4 regions of the Micromonospora sp. WMMB482 genome follow, and region 2 is predicted to be linked to each of the others. Evidence: riboswitches for the same ligand, from Rfam matches in the RefSeq annotation. Region 2 holds a riboswitch; each other region holds the start of a gene.
What was found. A riboswitch is a leader RNA that binds a small molecule or an ion and turns the genes downstream of it on or off. The one in region 2 is predicted to bind cyclic di-AMP.

Region 1 (4,798 bases), 450 kb from region 2:
CACCAGCTTGGCGGAGGTCCGGTACATCGCCTCGGTGTACCAGGTGCCCTGACCGGCGAAGCCCTCGTGCTCCAGGCCGATGGACTTCGCGTTGACGTACCAGTTGCCGGCGTGCCAGCCCACGTCCTTGGTCTTGACGTGCTGGGCGATGTAGCCGTCCGCCGAGCGCAGCGTGTAGTGCCAGCCCAGGTAGTCGGCCCGCTTCACCAGGTCGACGCTCGGGCCGAAGTAGCCCTCGGTGTCGTGGATGACGATGTACTCGATCCTCTGCTGCTTCGGCCGGTCGGCCAGGTCGTGGTTACCGTAGTCGCCCGGGTCGTCGCTGAGCTGCTCGTAGGGCGCGGGGATCCACTCGCAGGCCAGCCGGACCGGGCACTCCAGCCCGTCCGGCCGCTGCGCGTGGCGCAGGCCCAGGCGGGCCAGCCGGGACCGGTCCGGCTTCGCGGCGGTCGCGGCGAGCGTGACCCGCTGGCCGTCGTCGGTGGTCCGGCTGGCGCCCTGGCTGAGCTGGTCGTAGACCTCGTCGGCGAAGGCCGCCGCGGCGTCGGAGGTGTCCGCGCCGGAGTACCGGGCCACCGCGCCGTACCAGGCCGCCGGGTCGGTGCCGGCGCCGACCGGCCCACCCAGAGCCTTCTGGTACGACGCCAGCAGCGCCGCGCCACCGCGGATGTTCGCGGCCGGGTCGGTCCGCAGCGTCCGCGCGTCGAGCCCGGTGAGCGCGGCGGCGGCGTCGAGCGTCTGGAGCGAGGCGGGCGGCAGCGGGGTCTCCCGCTTCGGCGCGGCGGCGGTGGCGGGATCGAGCGTGAGCGGGCGGGCGTCGTCGCCGCGCGGATCCTCGTCCTCGTCGACGTGGGCGCTGCCCGGCGTGGCGAGGATGTGCGCGGCGTCGGTCAGGTGCATCGGGCCGTAGCCGCCGCTGGTGCTGGGCTGCCCGACGTGGGTGTCCCAGCGGGACTCCAGATAGGAGACGCCGAGCAGCACGTTCTGCGGCACGCCGTACTCGGCCGCGGCGGCGGCGTACTGTCGCTGCCGGTCGCTCGCGGGCGCGGACGTGTCCGGCGCGGCGGTCACCGGTCCGGTCGTTGCCAGCGCGGTGGCGGCCGCCACGGCGGCGGCGAGCAGTATCCGTCTGCCCGACGGCGGGGCGGAGAGGTGCATCGAACCTCCTGGACAGGGATGGGGGTCACTGCGTTTCCACCCTCACTCCGCAGCCCCGCGAGGGTCAATACCTTTCCAGTGGATAATCAAGCTTGAAAGAAAACTTCACCGCTGCCGGGGGTGTGGCCCCGGATCGCGTACGGAGTGTCACGCCGCTGGAAGTTGCGGATCGATAACGGTGGTCCCTACTCTGGGGAATCGTCGGCCGCACGTCTCACCGTCCAACCCGGTCGGTGACGGTCCGACACCGCCGAGTCGCCTACGGGCGAGCCGGGGAACCAGGTACCTGGGGTGAATCCGCAGCGATGCGGTAGGGCGGCTCCCTTCCCGCCCGAATCCGTCAGCTAACCCGGTAGGCGGTACGGAAGAAGGAGTACGGACGCCCGGTGGCACTCCATGCCCCGCGGCCGTCGTCGAGCCGGTCGGTCGACCGGTCCACGGCTGTGCCGCGTACCCGCTGGTCCCGCTTCACCATCGCTCTCGCCGCCCTCGTCGGCACCGCCGTCGTCCTGACCGGTGGCGCCACGGCGGCACACGCCGAACCCTCGGTCGCCGAGATCGAGGCCCAGATCGACCGCGACTGGAACAAGCTCGAACCGGTCATCGAACAGGTCAACGCCGTACGCGGGCAGCTCGCCGCACGGCGCAAGCAGGCCGACGCGCTCGGCCGGCAGATCGCACCCCTCCAGGCCCGGGTGGACGCCGCGCTCGGCCAGGTCGGCGGGCTCGCCGCCGACGCCTACAAGGGCGACAACCTCTCCACCGTCAACGCGCTGCTGGGCAGCCGCTCGCCCGGCGACCTGGTCAACGGCCTGGAACTGCTCGACCGCTTCGCGCACCGCCAGCACGAGCAGGTGCGCTCCGTCGCCGCGCTGCGCGACGAGCTGGCGGCGAAGAAGAAGCCGCTGGACGAGATGATCGCCGGTCTGGCGCGTACCGAGGCCCAGCTCGCGGCGAAGAAGAAGCAGATCGACGCCGAGATCGCCAAGCTGGAGAAACTACGGCTCAAGGTGTACGGCAAGGGTGGCGGGGGCCCGCTGCGCCCGGCGCCGTGCCCGGCCGGCTACCCCGGCGGCCCGGCCGGGGCGGCGGTCAAGTTCGCTTGCGCCCAGATCGGCAAGATCTACGTCTGGGGCGCGGCCGGGCCGGACCACTTCGACTGCTCGGGCCTCACCATGGCGGCCTGGGCGAAGGGCGGCGTCTCACTGCCGCACAGCGCGCGCCAGCAGCACGGCGTGACGAAGCGGGTCAGCCGGGCCGAATTGCGCGCCGGTGACCTCGTCTTCTACTACGGCGACCTGCACCACGTGGCGATGTACGTGGGCGACGGCTGGGTGGTGCACGCCTCCCAGTCCGGCAAGCCCATCACGATGAAGCGGGTCGACGACGGCGACATCAACAGCTACGGCCGATCGTAAGGAAGGGCCCCCTCTTAACGCCTCCGGTAGAGGAGGGGGCCCCTATTAACAACTGTGGGCGCCGTCAGCGCGCCGGCCAGGTGCGCCAGCTCTGCCAGGACCGGCTCGGCGTCGGTCCGCGCTGCCCCTGGTACCGCGAGCCGTAGACGGCCGAGCCGTACGGGTGCTCGGCCGGCGAGGAGAGCCGGAAGATGCAGAGCTGCCCGATCTTCATCCCCGGCCAGAGCGTGATCGGCAGGTTCGCCACGTTCGACAGCTCCAGCGTGACGTGACCGGAGAAGCCCGGGTCGATGAAGCCGGCGGTCGAGTGGGTCAGCAGCCCCAGCCGCCCCAGGCTCGACTTGCCCTCCAGCCGGCCGGCGAGCTGGTCACCCAGCGAGATCACCTCAAGCGTGGAGGCGAGCACGAACTCGCCCGGGTGCAGCACGAACGGCTGCCCCTCCGGCACCTCCACCATCGAGGTCAGGTCGTCCTGCTGGATCGACGGGTCGATGTGCGTGTAGAGGTGGTTGTTGAAGACCCGGAACAGCCGGTCCAGGCGTACGTCGATGCTCGACGGCTGCACCAGCGTGGGCTCGAAGGGCTCCAGCGCGAGCGTGCCGGCCTTGATCTCGGAGACCAGGTCGCGGTCGGAGAGCAGCATCGGAACACCATAGCGACCGGTACGGGTGACCAGCGTGTCGCAGTGCATCTTCGTACACGTGTTCGATAGAGTGTCCACATGGCTTCCTGGTCCGAATTCGCCGCCGACGAGCCCCGCCTCGCCGACGAGATCCGCCTCCTGATGCAGCAGTACGGGCCGGGCTTCGGCTACCTCGCCACGGTCCGCGCCGACGGCGGCCCCCGGGTCCACCCGGTCTCCCCGGTTTTCACCGCCGACGGCCTCTGGTGCTTCGTCATCGACTCGCCGAAGCGCCGCGACCTCGAACGCGACGGCCGCTACGCCCTGCACTCGTTCCCGCCGGAGGAGAGCGACGACGAGGCGTACGTCGCGGGCCGCGCCCGTCCGGTGACCGACCCCGCCACGGTGGCCCGGCTGGCCCGGATCGGCCGCGCGTCGCCGCAGGGCGACTGGCGGCTGTTCGAGTTCACCGTCGAGGTGGCGATGTTGACCCGGCGCGATCCGGTCGCCCAGCCCGGCGCCGCCCCGCCGCAGGTGCGGGTGTGGCTCGACCCGCACGGGGGCGCGCCGGCCCGGCGTGACCCGCTCGCCGCCGAGGGCCGCCGCGGCCGGCACGGCTTCGACACGCGCCGCCCGGCCGCTTGACCCGACCCGGAAACGAGCGGTGCCGGCCCCGTCCGAAGGCAGGGCCGGCACCGGTACGCGGTACGACGGTCAGGCTGCGCGGTAGGCGTTCCACGCGGTGAGCATGCGGCTCGCCTGGCCGGCGGTGAACTGGTACATGCAGGAGTCGTACGTGTAGTCCATGAAGTTGGTGATCGGGTCCTTGCCCGCGGCCGAGCAGGTGTCCCGCCCGGTCGGGCACTGGTACGCCGGGGACGCCTCGGCCGGGGTGTCGGAGACGCTGTCGCCCGAGCCGGAGCAGCCGCCCTGGAAGGTGTGGTACAGGTTCAACCAGTGGCCGACCTCGTGGGTGCCGGTGTCACCCTGGTTGTAGTTGGTCGCCGTGCCGCCAGGCAGCGACTCGTTGAGCACCACCACGCCGTCCATCTTGTCCAGCGAGCGCTTCGGGAACGTCGCCCAGCCGAGCAGGCCGTTGCTCAGCTCGCCGAGGTAGATGTTGAGCGTGTTCTTGCCGCCCACGCGCAGCGAGGTCTTCATCGAGCGCTCCGCCGAGGAGCCCTGCACGATCGGGTACCACGACGGGTTGGTCACCCGGTTGATCTTCGTGAGCTGGAACCCGAAGGCGGTGGCGGCACCACCGGTCGAGCCCGCGTACGACTGGTTCAGCACGGTGATCTGCTGGTTGATCATCGAGTCGGTGATGTTGCCGCCGGCCCGGGTGCTGTTCTCCTGGATGACGTGCACGACGACCGGGATCGTCACGGTGGCCAGCGGGGCGACGGCACCGGTCCGGAAGCCGGCCCGCTCGCGCTGCGCCGCGGCGAGGTCGGCCTCCCGCTCACGGACCTGCTTGGCGGTCAGGTGGCTCGGGTCCAGCTTGGCGTTGCCGCCCTTCGCGACGCGAGCGTTCGAGTGCTCGTGCTCGTCGGCGTGGGCGTCGGCCGGCTCGGCGCAGACGCCGGCCGGGGCGGCCGAG
Region 2 (4,798 bases):
GACCGGCCGGTGTGCGCCCGTCGCCGGGCGTGCCCTCCGGGTGCACGTGCAGGTACGCCAGGTCGCCCTGCCGCAGCGCCACCAGGTGCCCGTACGCGCCGAGGTAGGGCGCGAGGTCGGTGACCGGCCGCCCGTCGCGGCTGACGGAGAGCGTGAGCCGGCTGGTGCGGCCCGGTTCCGGAGTGCCGGTCAGGGTGACCGTGTAGCCGTCGACTGTGGTGCTGGTCGCCGGCGTCGGCAGCGGCCGGGCGGTCAGCTCGCCGGGGACCGTGACATCCAGGCCGAGGGTCAGCGGGTCGCCGCCTTCGGGGGTGAAGTCGGCGAACGCCCGCCAGACGCCGGGGCCGCCGAGCGGCGAGGCGACCTGCCAGGTGCCGTCGCCGGTCATCTCCGGGTGGACGTGCCGGAACCCGGACAGGTCCCGGCGGGCGACGATCAGGTGCATGCGCTTGTCGTGGGCCACCTCGAAGCGGGTGACCGGCGCGCCGTCCGGGCCGGTGATCCGGAAGGCGAACTGCCCGGCCGGGGCGGTGGCGGGCTGGAACGTGTAGCCGCGTTCGGAGACGAGCAGCCCGCCGGGCAGGTGTGCGGAGGCCCCGCCCTCGTCACCGTGGCCGGCGCCGCCGGCCCCGTGGTCGCTGCCGCTGTCGTCGTGGCGGTTCTCGGCGGCCGGTGTGACGGGATCGGCCAGGGTGCCGATCCCGTACGCCGCGCCGAACACCGCCACGAGGCCGAGGGCGAAGCCGCTGAGCTTCGTCGCCGTGTTCATGGTGTCTCCTCGGTTTCTGCGGGTCCGCCGGACCCGTCACGCACCGACGAGGTCGTAACCGGCCTCGTCGACCGCCGCGCGGACCGCGTCCGCGTCCAGCGGCTTCTGACTGGTGACGGTGACCCGGCCGCCGGCCAGGTCGACCTGGACGTCGGTGACGCCCGGTAGCGCGCTCAGCTCGGTGCTCACCGAGTTGACGCAGTGCCCGCAGGTCATGCCGCTCACCTGGTAGGTGGTCTCCATCTCGCCCTCCGATCTGATACCCCCTAGGGGTACGGATCGAACGTTAACATACCCCCGAGGGGTACGCTATCCTCGGTGTCATGACCGCGCCGTCCAGCCCGACCCGGGGCTACACCGCCAGCAAGGACCAACTCCTCGCCCGGCTCCGCCGGATCGAGGGCCAGGTCCGTGGCATCGAGAAGATGGTCGAGGAGGACCGCTACTGCATCGACGTGCTGACGCAGATCTCGGCCATCCAGGCGGCGCTGGACAAGGTCGGCCTGGGCCTGCTCGACGGCCACGCCCGGCACTGCATGCACGAGGGCGCCGCCGAGGGCCGGGCCGACGAGATGGCGACCGAGATGATGGCGGCCGTCGGCCGCCTGATGAAGCGCGGCTGAGCGGCCACCCGCCGCGTCCCGGGCCCGTCCTGCCGGAGCGGGCGAGCCGGGCTGCCTACCATGGCCGGGCGACGCCCCGGACGTGGTCGACACGTCCGCGCCGGCCGGCTGACCAGGCCGGTCCGGCGGACCAGGCGTCGCCGCGACCGTTGGGAGAGACGCCATGGGTGCCGACCACACCCGCCCCGCACCCGCCGCGCCGCCGGGCGTACGACGGCTGCTCGTCGCCGTGGTGGTGCCGCTGTTCGCGCTCACCGTGATCGCGGCGCTGGTCCTCTGGCCCCGGCAGGACCGGGAGCCGTTCGGCGGCGCGGACGTCCCCCGCTACCACGGCACCGTGACCCGGGTGGTCACCGAGCCCTGCCCGCCGACCCCGGAGGCCCCGGAGGCCCCGGAGGCCCCGGACGGTGGAGGTGGCCCCTGCGGCACCGTGACCGTCACCGCCGAGCAGGGCCCGGACGCGGGCCGGCAGGTCGAGATGCCGATCCCGGCCGGGCCGGGCGCGCCCCGGGTCGCGGTCGGCGACGAGGTCGTCCTGGTCGAGCTGACCGACCCGGCCGACCCGACGGTGAAGTCCTACAACATCGCCGAGCACCAGCGCGGTACGCCGCTGATCTGGCTGATGGTGCTGTTCGCCGCCGCGATCGTGGCATTCGGCCGCTGGCGCGGGCTCGCCGCGCTCGGCGGCCTGGTGGCCAGCTTCGCCATCCTGCTCGGCTTCGTGCTGCCGGGCATCGGGTCCGGCCAGCCGCCGCTGCTGGTGGCGATCGTGGGCGCCGCGCTGATCATGTTCGTGGTGCTCTACCTGACCCACGGGATCACCGCGCAGACGTCGGTGGCGGTGCTCGGCACGCTCGGCAGCCTGGTGGTCACCGGCGTGCTCGGCCTGCTCGCCACGTCCGCCACCCACCTGACCGGCTTCGGCAGCGAGGACGCCACCACGCTGTCCATGTTCCGGGCCGACGTGGACCTGCACGGGCTGCTGCTGGCCGGCATCATCATCGGCTCGCTGGGCGTGCTGGACGACGTCACAGTCACCCAGGCGGCCACCGTCACCGAACTGGCACACGCCAACCCGGGCCTGTCCCGGCGGCAGCTCTACCGGGCCGCGACCCGGGTCGGCCGGGCCCACATCGCGTCCACCGTCAACACCATCGTGCTGGCGTACGCGGGCGCGTCGCTGCCGCTGCTGCTCCTGCTGGTCGCCGACTCCCGCCCGGTCAGCCAGATCCTCACCAGCGAGTTCCTCGCCCAGGAGATCGTCCGCAGCGCGGTGGCCACGCTCGGCCTGATCGCCGCCGTACCGCTGACGACCGGACTGGCCGCGATCGTGACCACCGCCGGACGACGCTCGCGCGGCGCGGAACCGGCGCCACCCGCGCCCCGGCCGCCGACCCGACGGGAGGACGCGCTGGAGGCGCTCGGCGGCGGGAAGAGCACGGAGGCCGCATGGTGACACTCCGCAGCGTGACCATCGATTTCAAACGCGACGCTGGTCACGGTGCGCCACGGCGAAATCTCGCTATTGGTCGGCTTCCGGACGTAGATCCTCAGGAGTGCTGTCAGGTAACCTCGCTGCCGGTCACCGCCGAAGGCGCGCACCGGCGCCAGCGGTGCCGCCGCCCAATCGCCCGCGGGCGAGCCGGGGAACCAGGTACATGGGGTGAATCCGCGACAGCGGTAGGGGCCACTTCCGTCCCGAACCCGTCAGCTAACCCGGTCGGCGGCCGACGGAAGGGAACATTGTGACGGCACCCCTGCGCCGCTGGCTGACACCCGTGGTGGCCGTGCTGGCCTCGCTGGCCGTGCTGGCCGGGCCGACCCCGGCGACCGCGGCCCCCACCGCGGCGGCCCCCGGCACCCCCTCGGGCCACGAGGAGGACGGCGAACCGCCGCTCATCACCGAGGCGATCGACGCCGCCAACCGCAACTTCCTCCAGGCCAAGGCGAAGCTGGCCAAGTCGCAGGACCGCCAGCGGCGGCTGGCGGCCGAGGTGAAGACGGCACAGGCCGAACTCGACGCGCTCAGCCCGCAGGTCAACCAGCTCGCCGCCCAGTCCTACCGGACCGGCCGGATGGGCGCGATGGCCATGCTCCTGGAGAGCAACTCGCCCGATTCGTTCGTCCGCCGGGTCAACGCCCTGGACGAGCTGAACCTCCTCAACGCGCAGCGCCTGGCCGCGATCAACGCGGTCAAGACCCGCGCCGAGCAGGCCAAGATCGCGCTCGACGCCGAGGTACGCGAGCAGGAGAAGCAGAAGAACGCGATGGAGCGCGAGAAGGTGCAGGCCGAGCGCGCGCTGAAGCTCGTCGGCGGTCTCGGCTTCACCGGCGGCCTGGTCTCCGCCACCTCACCGGTCGCCAAGATCGCCCCCGGCCGCACCGCCGACGGCGGCTGGAAGGCCGAGTCGTGCAGCGAGGACGACCCGACCACCTCGGGCTGCGTCACCCCGCGCACGCTGCACGCGTACAAGGAGGTACGCCGCGCGGGCTTCAAGCGCTTCGTGGGCTGCTACCGGCCCGGCGGGCCGTGGGAGCACCCCAAGGGCAAGGCGTGCGACTGGTCGCTCCAGAACAGCGGCTTCGCGCCATGGCACAACAACGACACCCGCCGGTACGGCAACGAGGTCGCCGCCTTCCTCATCCGCAACGCCGACCGGCTGGGCATCTACTACGTCATCTGGAACCGGCAGATCTGGTTCCCGGCCACCGGCTGGAGTTCGTACAGCGGACCGTCGAACCACACCGACCACGTTCACATGTCGCTGCTCTGATTCGGACACAGCGAAGGGGCCGCCCTCGGGCGGCCCCTTCTCGTCGCCCTAGGGGTCAGCCGGCCAGCGCCGGATCGGCGGGCGCCGCCGGAGCGGGCAGCGGGGCCGGGGACTGCGCCACGGTCCGCACCTCGCCGCCGGCGAGCCGGTACGACATGCCCACCACCGTGCACCGCCCGGCCGCCACCCGCTCGGCCAGTACGGCGGACCGGGCCAGCAGCGTCTCCACGGTCTGCGCGATGTGCACGTCGATGATGCCGTCGAGGTCGTCGACGCCATGGCGGGCGGCGCGCAGCAGGCTGGGCGAGACCGCGTCCACCACCGCGCCCAGGTGCCCGACCGGGGCGGCACCCGTCCGGACCCCCTCCCGGGCGGCCTGGACCGCGCCGCACGAGTCGTGCCCGAGCACCACCACGAGCGGCGTGCCGAGCACGGTGACCGCGTACTCGACGCTGCCGAGCACCTCCGGCCCGGCGGTGTGCCCGGCCGTCCGCACCACGAAGAGGTCACCGAGACCACGATCGAAGATGATCTCGGCGGCGAGCCGCGAGTCGGAGCAGCCGACGATCACCGCGAAGGGATGCTGACCGTCGGCGACCGCCGCCCGGTGCCCGGCGTCCTGATTCGGATGC
Region 3 (4,798 bases), 2.8 Mb from region 2:
CTGCCGCAGCGCGACGAGCACCGGGATCAGGTCGCTGCCCTTGGCCGTGAGCACGTACTCGTCGCGGGTGCGCCGGCCGGGCTCGCGGTAGGGACGCCGGTCGAGCAGCCCGTCGGCGACGAGCTGCTTGAGGCGTGCGGCAGCCACGGGCTCGCTGACGCCGGCCCGCCGGGCGAAGTCGTCGAAGCGGCGGGTGCCGAACGACGCCTCCCGCAGCAGGAGCAGCGTGGTGCGGTTGCCGACCACCTCCAGGGCCCGGGCGATCGAGCAGTTGGCGGTGGACCAGGAGTCACGCTGCGAGAGGAGGTCCGTCATGCCGTCGACGGTACCCCCTGACTTAGGGAATCAGAAGTCAGCTACCTCACAGCTGGCCGGGGAAGAAACCGTGCCGGGCCAGCGGCTCGACGATCTGGTGCTCCTCGTACGACAGGTGCGACAGCAGCGTGTCGGTGAGCAGGTCCACCGCCTCCTGGAGCTGCGTGAAGTCGCCGGGCCGCCGGACCAGCTCCACGAGCGCCCGGTCGACGTTCTCCACCACCCCGTGGATCACCACGTGCTCCTCCTCGAGGCGGTCCAGCACGGCGGCAAGCCCGGCCTCGGAGCGGCGCAGGTGCGGGAAGATCGAGGCGTCCTCCAGCCCGTGGTGCTGGGTGACCATCGTGCAGTAGGCCGCGCAGTACGCCCCGAGCGTCCAGTTGTTCTGCCGCATGGTCATCTCGTTGAGCGCGGCCCGCGCCCGGCCCGGCGAGACCGAGCCCCGCTTGACCTGTTCCAGCAGGTCGCGCACCTGGGCCAGCTCCTGGCGCAGGTGGTCGTGCACGTCCACCAGGTGCTGCCCGGCGGCCTGTCCCCGGGCCGGATAGGCGTGTCCGGCCGGTGGCGGCGGAGCGCTCGGGCGGGTGGACTCGTCCCACGCGCGGCGCGCGCTCAGGCGTACCCCCGGGTCGGGGGTGGGGGTGACGCCGAGCGTGCTCGGGCCGCCGGCGGTGGCCGGCTCGCGGGTGGCCGCGCGGGCGGCCGCGGCGGGCGTGGCGCGCTCGGCGGCGACCAGCTCCCGCACCGCCGGCGCGACCTCCTGACCGAAGATCTGGATCGCGCGCGGCTCGTCGCTGCCGAGGATGAACGTGGTGATGCCGTGCTCCAGCGTCAGTCCGGCCAGTTCCTCCACCCACTGCTCCGGCGGTCCGGCCAGGAAGCCGGCCGACGAGCGGGCGAACGTGCCGGTCACGTTGAGCATGCGGCGGATCGCGGCCGGGTCGCGCCCGGCGGCCGCCGCGCCCTCGTCGACGAGCGCGTTCAGGGCGGGCAGGTCGTCGGGGCCCTCGGGCAGGTACGACAGGGACGGCAGCCAGCCGTCCGCGGCGCGGCCCACCAGGCGCAGCATGCGCGGCTTGTATGCGCCGACCCAGATGCCCACCGGGTGCGCCGGGGCCGGACCGCGCTTGGCGCCGACCATCCGGTAGTGCTCGCCGTCGACGCGGATCATGCCGCGGCGGTCGGTGTCCCAGACCTCGCGGATCACCTGGATCGCCTCGTCGAGGGCCTCGACGGCGGCGCCGGGGGACAGGCGCCGCCCGCCCGCAGCCTCGATCGCGTCCCAGAACGCGCCCGCGCCGAGTCCCAGCTCGACCCGGCCGCCGGTGAGCAGGTCCAGGCTGGCGACGCTGCGGGCCAGCACCACCGGCTGGCGCAGCGGCAGGTTGAGGACGTTTCCGGCCAGGCGGACGCGTTCGGTGGCGGCGGCCACGTAGGACATCAGCGTCCAGGTGTCCAGGAAGCCCGGCTGGTACGGATGGTCCTGGAACGTGACCAGGTCCAGCCCGACCTGCTCGCAGAGCCGGGCCAGCGCCACCACCTGGTCGGGCTGCCCGGCGGCGGGCGTCAGGAAGCCGCCGAAGGTCAGCTCGTGTCCGTGATCGGTCATCCGTCCGCCCTCCCGTGATCTTGCCTGGCCCTGTCACCGTAGCGCCGCCCCCGGTCGCCCGGCCGGGTGAAGAGCGTCACAAGAAGCGGATGATCGTCGCAAATCGCTCCTAGCGTCAGTTGCGTTCGCACAAGCGGACACCGGGGCTGGAAACGCCAAATCCCGCCGCCGGCCCCGGTAACCGAACCTCGCGCGGGAGCGGGGGAACCACACGTTCCACGGTGCATCGGCACCTCGGGGTGAAGCCGCCACCGGCGGCCGGGCTCCTCGGCCCGAACCCGACAGCTCACCTCGTCGGCGTGGAGGAATCCACATGGCAACTGAATACTCAGCCCGAAGCCGCCGTACCGCGCTCGGCGCGGCTCTGGCCGGCGTCGCCGTCGGCGCCGCGACAGTGTTCGGCCCGGCCGCTCCGGCCAGCGCCGGCGTCAACTGGGACGCGGTCGCGCGCTGCGAGTCCGGCGGCAACTGGAAGATCAACACCGGTAACGGCTACTACGGCGGGCTCCAGTTCTCCCGCGCCACCTGGAACGGCTACGGCGGCAGGAAGTACGCCGCCCGCGCCGACCTGGCCAGCCGGTCCGAGCAGATCGCCGTCGCGGAGAAGGTGCTGCGCGGGCAGGGCATCGGCGCGTGGCCCGTCTGCGGCAGGAAGGGTGGCTCGGCGAGCGCCGCGGCGACTCGGTCCGAGCGGGCCACCACGAAGGCGGCACCGAAGAAGGCGGCCCCGAAGCGGGCCGCCGCGCGCAAGGCCACGCCGCAACGGGCCGCGACGAGGGTGTTGCCGCAGCCGTCGTCCGCCGCCGGGACGTACGTGGTCCGGCGCGGGGACACGCTGTCGGAGATCGCCGTCGCGCAGCGCGTCGACGGCGGCTGGCGTGCCCTGCACGAACGCAATCGCGCGGTCGTCGGCGACGACCCGGGCCTGATCTTCCCCGGTCAGCGGCTGCGCCTGCGCTGAGCGGCCCTCGGACGCCCGGCCGGTTCGCCCCGGCCGGGCGTCCGGCCGTCCGCGACACGCCGCGCCGCCCGGTGTCCGCCCTGCTCGCGGCGCCGGGACGCGGCCCTCGGCGGCCGGTGACCGCGATTCGTCGGAGCCGGTTGCTAGGGTCACGATGCTCGGCTAAGACGTGAAGAAAGCGCGGAAATGACCAACGACCCGTTCTCGGCGGCCGCGAGCCTCGACGAGCTGCTGACCCGCACGCAGCAGGCGCTCGCCGCGATGCGCTCCCGGGCCTCGGCGCACACCGACGGCGAGCCGGGCGACCTGCTCCGGGCCGAGGGCACGGCCGCCGGCGGGCGGGTCCGCGCGGTCGCCGTCCAGGGTGGCCGGCTGGACTCCGTGGTGATCGACCCGGAGCTGGCGGGCGTGCCCTTCGACGTCCTCTGCGGACACCTCGTCACCGCCGCCAACGCCGCGCTGTCCGAGCTGGACGCCCAGGTCAGCGCGTCGGCGCGGGCCGACGCCGACGCGCTCGCCGCCCGGCTCGGCGGCGTGGGCGACCAGGCGGAGCTGTTCAGCCGCGCGATGCACGAGGTGGCCGCCCGGATCCACCGCGACCGTGGCGCCGTGTCCCGGGCCGGGCGCCCGGCCGGCGCGGGCACCCACCCCGGCAACCGTGACCTTCGATAGGCCCTGGTCAGGGCGACCGTTGCCGGTGGTGACACGGGCTGCCGTGCACGCGGCGGACGGCGCCGCTGTGGGCCGGCGGCGCAGATCAACGTGAGGCGGCCGGGTCAGCGCGGGCCGCGGGTCCGCGTCGGCGACACGGTGGGCAGCGGTGGCAGCGACGGCGTCAGCGTCGGCCGCGACGTCGGCCGACGGGTCGGGTCCGGGCTCCGGGACGACGACGAAGGACTCGGGCTCGGCGACTCCGACGGCGTCGGCGCGGCGGTGGTCGGCGGCGGTGGCGCCGACCGAGTCGGCTCCGGGTTCTCGCCGGGGAACGCCGGCTGACCGAAGCGGTACTCGTCCGGGTCGAGCTTCATCGCCGCGGTGGCCCGGGTCATGAACTGCCGCCAGATCGGCGCGGCACCGGTCGAGCCGTACACCTCGTAGCTGCCGCCCCTGGTCCGCAGCGGCTTGCCGTCGGTGGTGCCCAGCCAGACGGCCGAGGCGAGCGCGCCGGTCCAGCCGACCATCCAGGTGTGCACGTTCTGCGTGGTGCTCTGCCCGGCCTGCCAGGTGCCGGTCTTGCCGGCGGAGTCCCAGCCGTTGCCCAGCTCGGCGGCCCGCACGCGGCGCAGCGTCCAGTCGAGCTGGTCGATCGCCTCGCGGTCCAGGCCCAGGTCGGTGGTGCGCAGCTGCTCGGTCCACACCTGCTCGTCGTCCTTGCTGACCGACCGGACGAAGTGCGCGTCGGCACGCTTGCCGCCGCCCGCGAACGTCGCCATCCCGTTCGCGTGGTCCTGCACGGTGATGCCGTACTGCCCGATGCCGACCTCCGTGGAGAACCGCTTCGCCACCTCGTCGGCCGGGTCGCTGCGCAGGTCGACACGCTGCGGCCGGGGATTGCCCCGGACCGTCTCCCACATCGACTCCACGCCGGCCTGCCGGGCCATCTCGATCACCTTGTCGGTGCCCAGCTTCTCGGTCAGCTCGAAGTAGGTCACGTTCAGCGAGGCGACGGTGGCCTCCCAGAGCGCGCAGTCCGGCTGACAGGGCGCGCGTTCGGCGTTGCGGATCGGCCCGGCCGCGCTGCCCCTGGTCCGCCCCGAGGCGGGGAACTCCTTGGTGTCCGGCGAGTCGAACCGCTGCTTCACCGAGATCCCGTCCCGGACGGCGGCGGCCAGGTCGTACACCTTGAACGACGACCCCGGCGGGTGCTGGCCGAAGCCGCGGGTCTCGCCGTTCTCGTCGTAGTACCAGCCGGC
Region 4 (4,798 bases), 1.4 Mb from region 2:
AGTTCTGGATGGGCGTGGCCGCCGCCGAGCTGATGCGCCGGAACCGCTGGCGCGGGCCGAACCTCGCCGCCGCCACCGGGATCTTCGTCGCCACCTGGGTGATCGCCGCGCTGTGGATCCCGGCCGAGTTCTGGGCGGCCCTGCTCGCTGTCGGGTACCTGCTGGTCATCGCCGCCGCGGCGGACGCCGACGTGCGCGGCCGCCCGACTCCCTGGCGGTCCCGGGCGATGGTCTGGCTCGGTGAGGTCTCGTTCGCCTTCTATCTGGTGCACGTGCTGGTCATGGTGACCGTGCTGCGGCTCACCGGGTACTGGGGGACCGGGCTGCCCGGCTGGCGCGGCCCGGTCGCCGTGCTCGGCTTCCTGGTGGTCACGCTCGCGCTGGCCGCCGCGCTGCACCGCTGGGTGGAGGTGCCGATGATGCGCCTGCTCGGCCCGTCCCGCCGGGCCCGCGCTGGGTCGCGCGCGCCGGCGGTGCCGGCTCCGCGCGGGCCCGCCGAGGCTGCCGCCACCGGGGCCACCGTCGGCGGCGCGACGTCCGTCACCGGCCCGGCCGAGGGCATCGAGTACGCCGGGCGGCGTCGCCCGGACTGACACGCGCCACCGCCTGCCGGTCGATCCGCGACACGCCGTGCGGCGGTGTGTTCGTGGGGGATCGGCGGTAGTTTGTACCCGTGCTTCCGATCGCGCTCACCTGCCCCGTGTGGTGGGTGGCGCGCTGGACCGCCCGGATGTTCGCCAGTCTCGCCGTGGTCGTCGCCTGTTCGTTCGGCGCCGCCACGCTGCCGGCCGGCGTCGCCGCTGCCGCCCCGGCTCCGGCGGTCGCCGCGTCGGCGTACCCCGTCGCAGGCGCCTCGACCGCCGCGCGGCCGGAGGCCGACCGCGTCGCCGAGCGGCACGCCGGCCCCGCCGGGGCGCCGGCACCCGCGCCCCGGGTGGCCGTCCCGGCCGTCGCGGAGCCGGTCCCGGCCGGCTGGGCCGCCGCACCGGCCGGCCCGCGGGCCCCGCCCATCCGCTGACCGGCCCACGGGCCGCGCCCGTTCATCGCACCCACCGCACGTCATCCCCGCACCCGCCCTCGGCGGCCCGTTCCCACAGGCCCGCCCCGGCGAGGTCGTGCGGGCCCTCCCGCCAGGTCCTTCCCGTGAGGTGCCGACCATGTCGCAGACCGCTCTGTACCACTTCCTCATCTCCGTGCCCGAGGCCGCCGCCATCTGGTCCTTCCTGCTGCTGCTCGCCCTCGGCCTGCTCGCCGCGCTCGTCGCCCGTCCCGAACGCGACCCCGCGCCGGAGGGCGCCCCCGAGCCGGCCGACCCCGACGCCGCCCGCCGCGACGACCTGATCCGGTACGCCGAGGAGGTGGCGGTAGCAGCCGCCGGGGCCACCCAGACGGCCCGTCGCCGCCGCGAGCGGTGGCTGGCCGCGCAGGACGAGGCGGATCGGGCCTGGACCGCGTACGACGAGGCGGACGCCGCGGCCCGCCGCCTGGGCGGGGCCGCCGCGCTGGCCGCCCCGCGCACGCCACGCACCCCTGCGGAGTACGCGGCCCGGGAACGCTGGCTGCACCACGCCGCCATGACGGCGCACTGGCGGGACGACCTGACCGCCCGTCAGCTCGCCGACGTGCTGGCGCGCCGCAACGGGTGGGATCCGCGCCGGCACCCGGCCGAGCAGGAGATCATCCTGGCCCGCACCGTCAGGGACGGGCGCCGCGCCGGATGGGAGATCGCTGACGCGCGGGAACGGGCGGCCTGGCGGGACGTGGAACTGGCCGCCGAAGCGGCCCGGACGCTCGCCGCCGAGGCGTACGCGGCCGCGGTGGCGCTGCGGCCCGCCCCGGCGTGCGCGAGCGCGACGACGCGCCCTCTGCCGGTGCCCGCGTCGGTCCGCAACGCCCGGTGGCGCCCGGCCCGGGTGGGCTGAGACGGCCGTCTCGGCCGAATCGTTACCCGGAATGTGGTGAGCCCGGTCACCCGCGTTACCGAAACGGGCGCCGTGCGCAGAACGGGGCATCGAGTCGCGCAATCGCCGGCCCGGTGGTCGCCGTCTGTCCGCTTTCCGCCGCGCGGTGCCGTCGAAACTGCTTGTCCCATTGAGCGAAGTGAGTAACCGGGTGTTCGAAAATCCGTTACCGCGGATCACGTTTACGCAGGTGGGACCGCTTGGCATCGGACATACCCGCCGGTAGTGTCGGCGCGGTCCGATGCGGTAATCGATCGCCGACGGCGGCGCCGCACCGACCCGCCTAATCGTGTTCCACGAACCGGGGACCCATGAGCACCATCGGGGTGAATCCGCGAGCCACGGCCCGCGGTAGGGCGTACTTCCCGCCCGAATCCGTCAGCTAACCCGGTCGGCGGCCACGGAAGGAGTACCCCTCGTGCCCATCCCTCGATCGTCCCCCCGCCTCCACGGCGACGCGGTGCCCGCGCTGGCCTGACGCGCGACCGGCAAACCGCCCCCCGGGCGCCCGGCATCACGGGCGTTCCCGATCCCCCGGCCATCCGGCCCTTCAGCACGTGTGAGTTCCTCCGCGTGCCGGGCCGGCCTGCGCCGCACGCCCCGTGGAGGATTTCGTGAAGCACCACCTGAAGCGTCAGCTGCGACGGATCGTCACCGAACGCCCGTACCGGATCATCGCCGGATCGGCCGCCGCGCTCGTGCTGGCCGCCGGCGCCGGCGCCGGCACCGTCGCCACCGCCGGTGACGACGCCCCGGTCCAGGAGAACACCGCAGCGGTCGCCGATCTCGGCGCCGCCCGCCTCGGCGAGCAGCCCGCCAGCCGCAGCGAGGCCCGGATCGCCGTGCCGCAGGCGTCGCCGAGCGCCTCCGCCGCGCCCAGCGCGTCGCCGAGCGCCTCGCCGTCCGCGAAGGCGGCGGCAGACCCGGACACCACTCCCAAGGCCAAGCCGAAGCCGCCGTCGAGCAAGTCGCTCGACTACGACTACCAGGCGCAGATCAACTACTTCTACTGCGGCCCGGCCGCCGTGCGCAACGCGCTCAGCGCCGCCGGCATCGAGCGCAGCCAGGACGCGCTCGCCGGCCCTCTCGGCACCACCGAGATGGGCACCAACTCGGCCGAGGACACCACCCGGGTGCTCAACCAGCAGGTCAAGGGCAACCCGTACCGGACTCGGATGATTCCCGGCTCGGCCACCCCGGCCCAGATGGACCGCCTCCAGGCCGACGTGGTCGAGGCGATCAACGACGGCCGCGGGGTCGTCGCGAACGTCGCCGGTACCGCCACCGACACCAACGGCGGCTGGCACTCGTTCCCGGGCGGCCACTACGTCGCGGTGGTCGGCTACAAGGACGACGGCCGGACCGTACGGATCGCCGACTCGGCCGACCCGTCGCTGCCGTCGTACTGGGTCACCACGATCGACCTGGCGCACTGGATCGCCAGCCGCGGCTACTCCGCCTGACCGTCCCGCACGCTCCGAAGGCCGGCACTCCACCCCGGGGTGCCGGCCTTCAGGCTGCCCTCACGCGCCCTTGGCGCGCGATCTTGGACTTGTGGCGCCCAGCATGTCCGGCCCGCCCGATGTGGGAGGTGCCACAGCCCCAAGATCGCAGAGGTTCGGGGCGGCGCGGGCGCGCGAGGTGGGATCGGTGGAGATCTTGGTAGGAAAGGGCCCCTATGGGGGCCGTTTGGTACCAAGATCTCTCGGAGCCGGGAGTCCTTGACAACCCCACTCACAGATCGACGGGGAGGGCGGAGTGTGGGCGGCCGGAGCCGGGGCGAGGGGGGCGTCAGGGGGTGGGGCGGGGGTTTGGTCTCGCGTGGGCGGGGCGGGCGGTGGCAGACTGCGCCAATGGGCGATGCGACGGGGAAGCGGCACCTGATTCTCCTGCACGGCATGGGCGCCACCGGCGAGGTGTGGCTGCCCTGGGCGCCGCTGCTGGAGCGCCGCTGGCCCGGCCGCTGGCTCGCCCCCGACCTCGCGGGTCACGGCTGGTCGCCACCGCTGCCCGGCTACTCGTTCGAAGCCCTGGCCCAGCGCGTGGCCGACGGGCTCGGCCCGGTCCGGCTCGGCCCCGACGACCGGCTGGTGCTGCTCGGGCACTCGCTCGGCGGGGTGGTAGCACTGGCGCTCGCGGCCCGGCAGCGGGGACTTCCGGTCGACGCGGTGGTCGGGCTCGGCATCAAGGCGGTCTGGTCCCCGGCCGAACTGGCGAAGTCGCAGGAGCTGGCGGCCCGTCCGGTCACCTGGTTCACCACCCGGGACGAGGCGGCCCGCCGCTACCTGCGGGTGTCCGGGCTCGCCGGGCTGTTCGCCCCGGACCACCCGGTGGTGGAGGCGGGGCTGCGACGGGAGGACGGCCGCTGGCGGCTCGCCATGGACCCGGCCGCGTTCGCGGTCGGGGAGCCCCGGCTGCCGGTGCTGCTGGCCGCCACCGACGTGCCGGTGCTGCTGGCCCGGGGCGAGCTGGACCCGATGGTGACCGACGCGCAGCTCAAGGAACTGGGCGTGCCGGTGGCCACGCTGCCCGGGCTGGGCCACAACGCGCACGTCGAGGACCCGGAGGCGGTACTCGCTCTGCTCGACCCGTACCTCTGAGCGGCCGGGCCGACCGCGACGGCCGGACGACCGGCCGCCGCCGTGTCAGCCGGCTGCGCGCGGCGCCGGGACCGCCCAGTCGGGCTCCAGCTCGTGGCGGGCGGCGGTGAGGAACGCCTCGGCGTACCCGTCGGCGGGGAAATCGCCCAGGTAGCGGGTCCGGGCCGCCCAGCGTTGCGCCGCCTTCGGGTCGGCGTCGAGCAGTTCCGTGAGCACCTCGTCCACGTTGGACATGTC

Region 1: linked by a shared signal. The riboswitch ahead of KSK32_RS34545 (NlpC/P60 family protein) and the one ahead of KSK32_RS15080 (hypothetical protein) in region 2 are both predicted to bind cyclic di-AMP.
Region 3: linked by a shared signal. The riboswitch ahead of KSK32_RS28245 (transglycosylase family protein) and the one ahead of KSK32_RS15080 (hypothetical protein) in region 2 are both predicted to bind cyclic di-AMP.
Region 4: linked by a shared signal. The riboswitch ahead of KSK32_RS22020 (C39 family peptidase) and the one ahead of KSK32_RS15080 (hypothetical protein) in region 2 are both predicted to bind cyclic di-AMP.

The regions. Positions count from the first base shown of each region.
Region 1 is NZ_JAHOPD010000020.1:2,522,917-2,527,714, forward strand. Features, by position in the region: gene KSK32_RS12795 (N-acetylmuramoyl-L-alanine amidase) at 1-1,158, opposite strand, end outside; cyclic di-AMP (ydaO/yuaA leader) riboswitch at 1,397-1,531, shown strand; gene KSK32_RS34545 (NlpC/P60 family protein) at 1,545-2,576, shown strand; gene dcd (dCTP deaminase) at 2,641-3,219, opposite strand; gene KSK32_RS12810 (pyridoxamine 5'-phosphate oxidase family protein) at 3,298-3,843, shown strand; gene KSK32_RS12815 (zinc metalloprotease) at 3,913-4,798, opposite strand, start outside.
Region 2 is NZ_JAHOPD010000020.1:2,970,685-2,975,482, reverse strand. Features, by position in the region: gene KSK32_RS15100 (hypothetical protein) at 1-769, opposite strand, end outside; gene KSK32_RS15095 (heavy-metal-associated domain-containing protein) at 806-1,012, opposite strand; gene KSK32_RS15090 (metal-sensitive transcriptional regulator) at 1,093-1,392, shown strand; gene KSK32_RS15085 (YibE/F family protein) at 1,556-2,848, shown strand; cyclic di-AMP (ydaO/yuaA leader) riboswitch at 3,003-3,134, shown strand; gene KSK32_RS15080 (hypothetical protein) at 3,138-4,166, shown strand; gene KSK32_RS15075 (carbonic anhydrase) at 4,222-4,798, opposite strand, start outside.
Region 3 is NZ_JAHOPD010000020.1:5,779,170-5,783,967, reverse strand. Features, by position in the region: gene KSK32_RS28255 (helix-turn-helix domain-containing protein) at 1-315, opposite strand, end outside; gene KSK32_RS28250 (LLM class flavin-dependent oxidoreductase) at 362-1,924, opposite strand; cyclic di-AMP (ydaO/yuaA leader) riboswitch at 2,094-2,239, shown strand; gene KSK32_RS28245 (transglycosylase family protein) at 2,238-2,885, shown strand; gene KSK32_RS28240 (YbaB/EbfC family nucleoid-associated protein) at 3,072-3,557, shown strand; gene KSK32_RS28235 (transglycosylase domain-containing protein) at 3,662-4,798, opposite strand, start outside.
Region 4 is NZ_JAHOPD010000020.1:4,413,678-4,418,475, forward strand. Features, by position in the region: gene KSK32_RS22005 (acyltransferase) at 1-593, shown strand, start outside; gene KSK32_RS22010 (hypothetical protein) at 674-1,018, shown strand; gene KSK32_RS22015 (hypothetical protein) at 1,158-1,922, shown strand; cyclic di-AMP (ydaO/yuaA leader) riboswitch at 2,232-2,373, shown strand; gene KSK32_RS22020 (C39 family peptidase) at 2,564-3,424, shown strand; gene KSK32_RS22025 (alpha/beta fold hydrolase) at 3,815-4,561, shown strand; gene KSK32_RS22030 (CDP-glycerol glycerophosphotransferase family protein) at 4,607-4,798, opposite strand, start outside.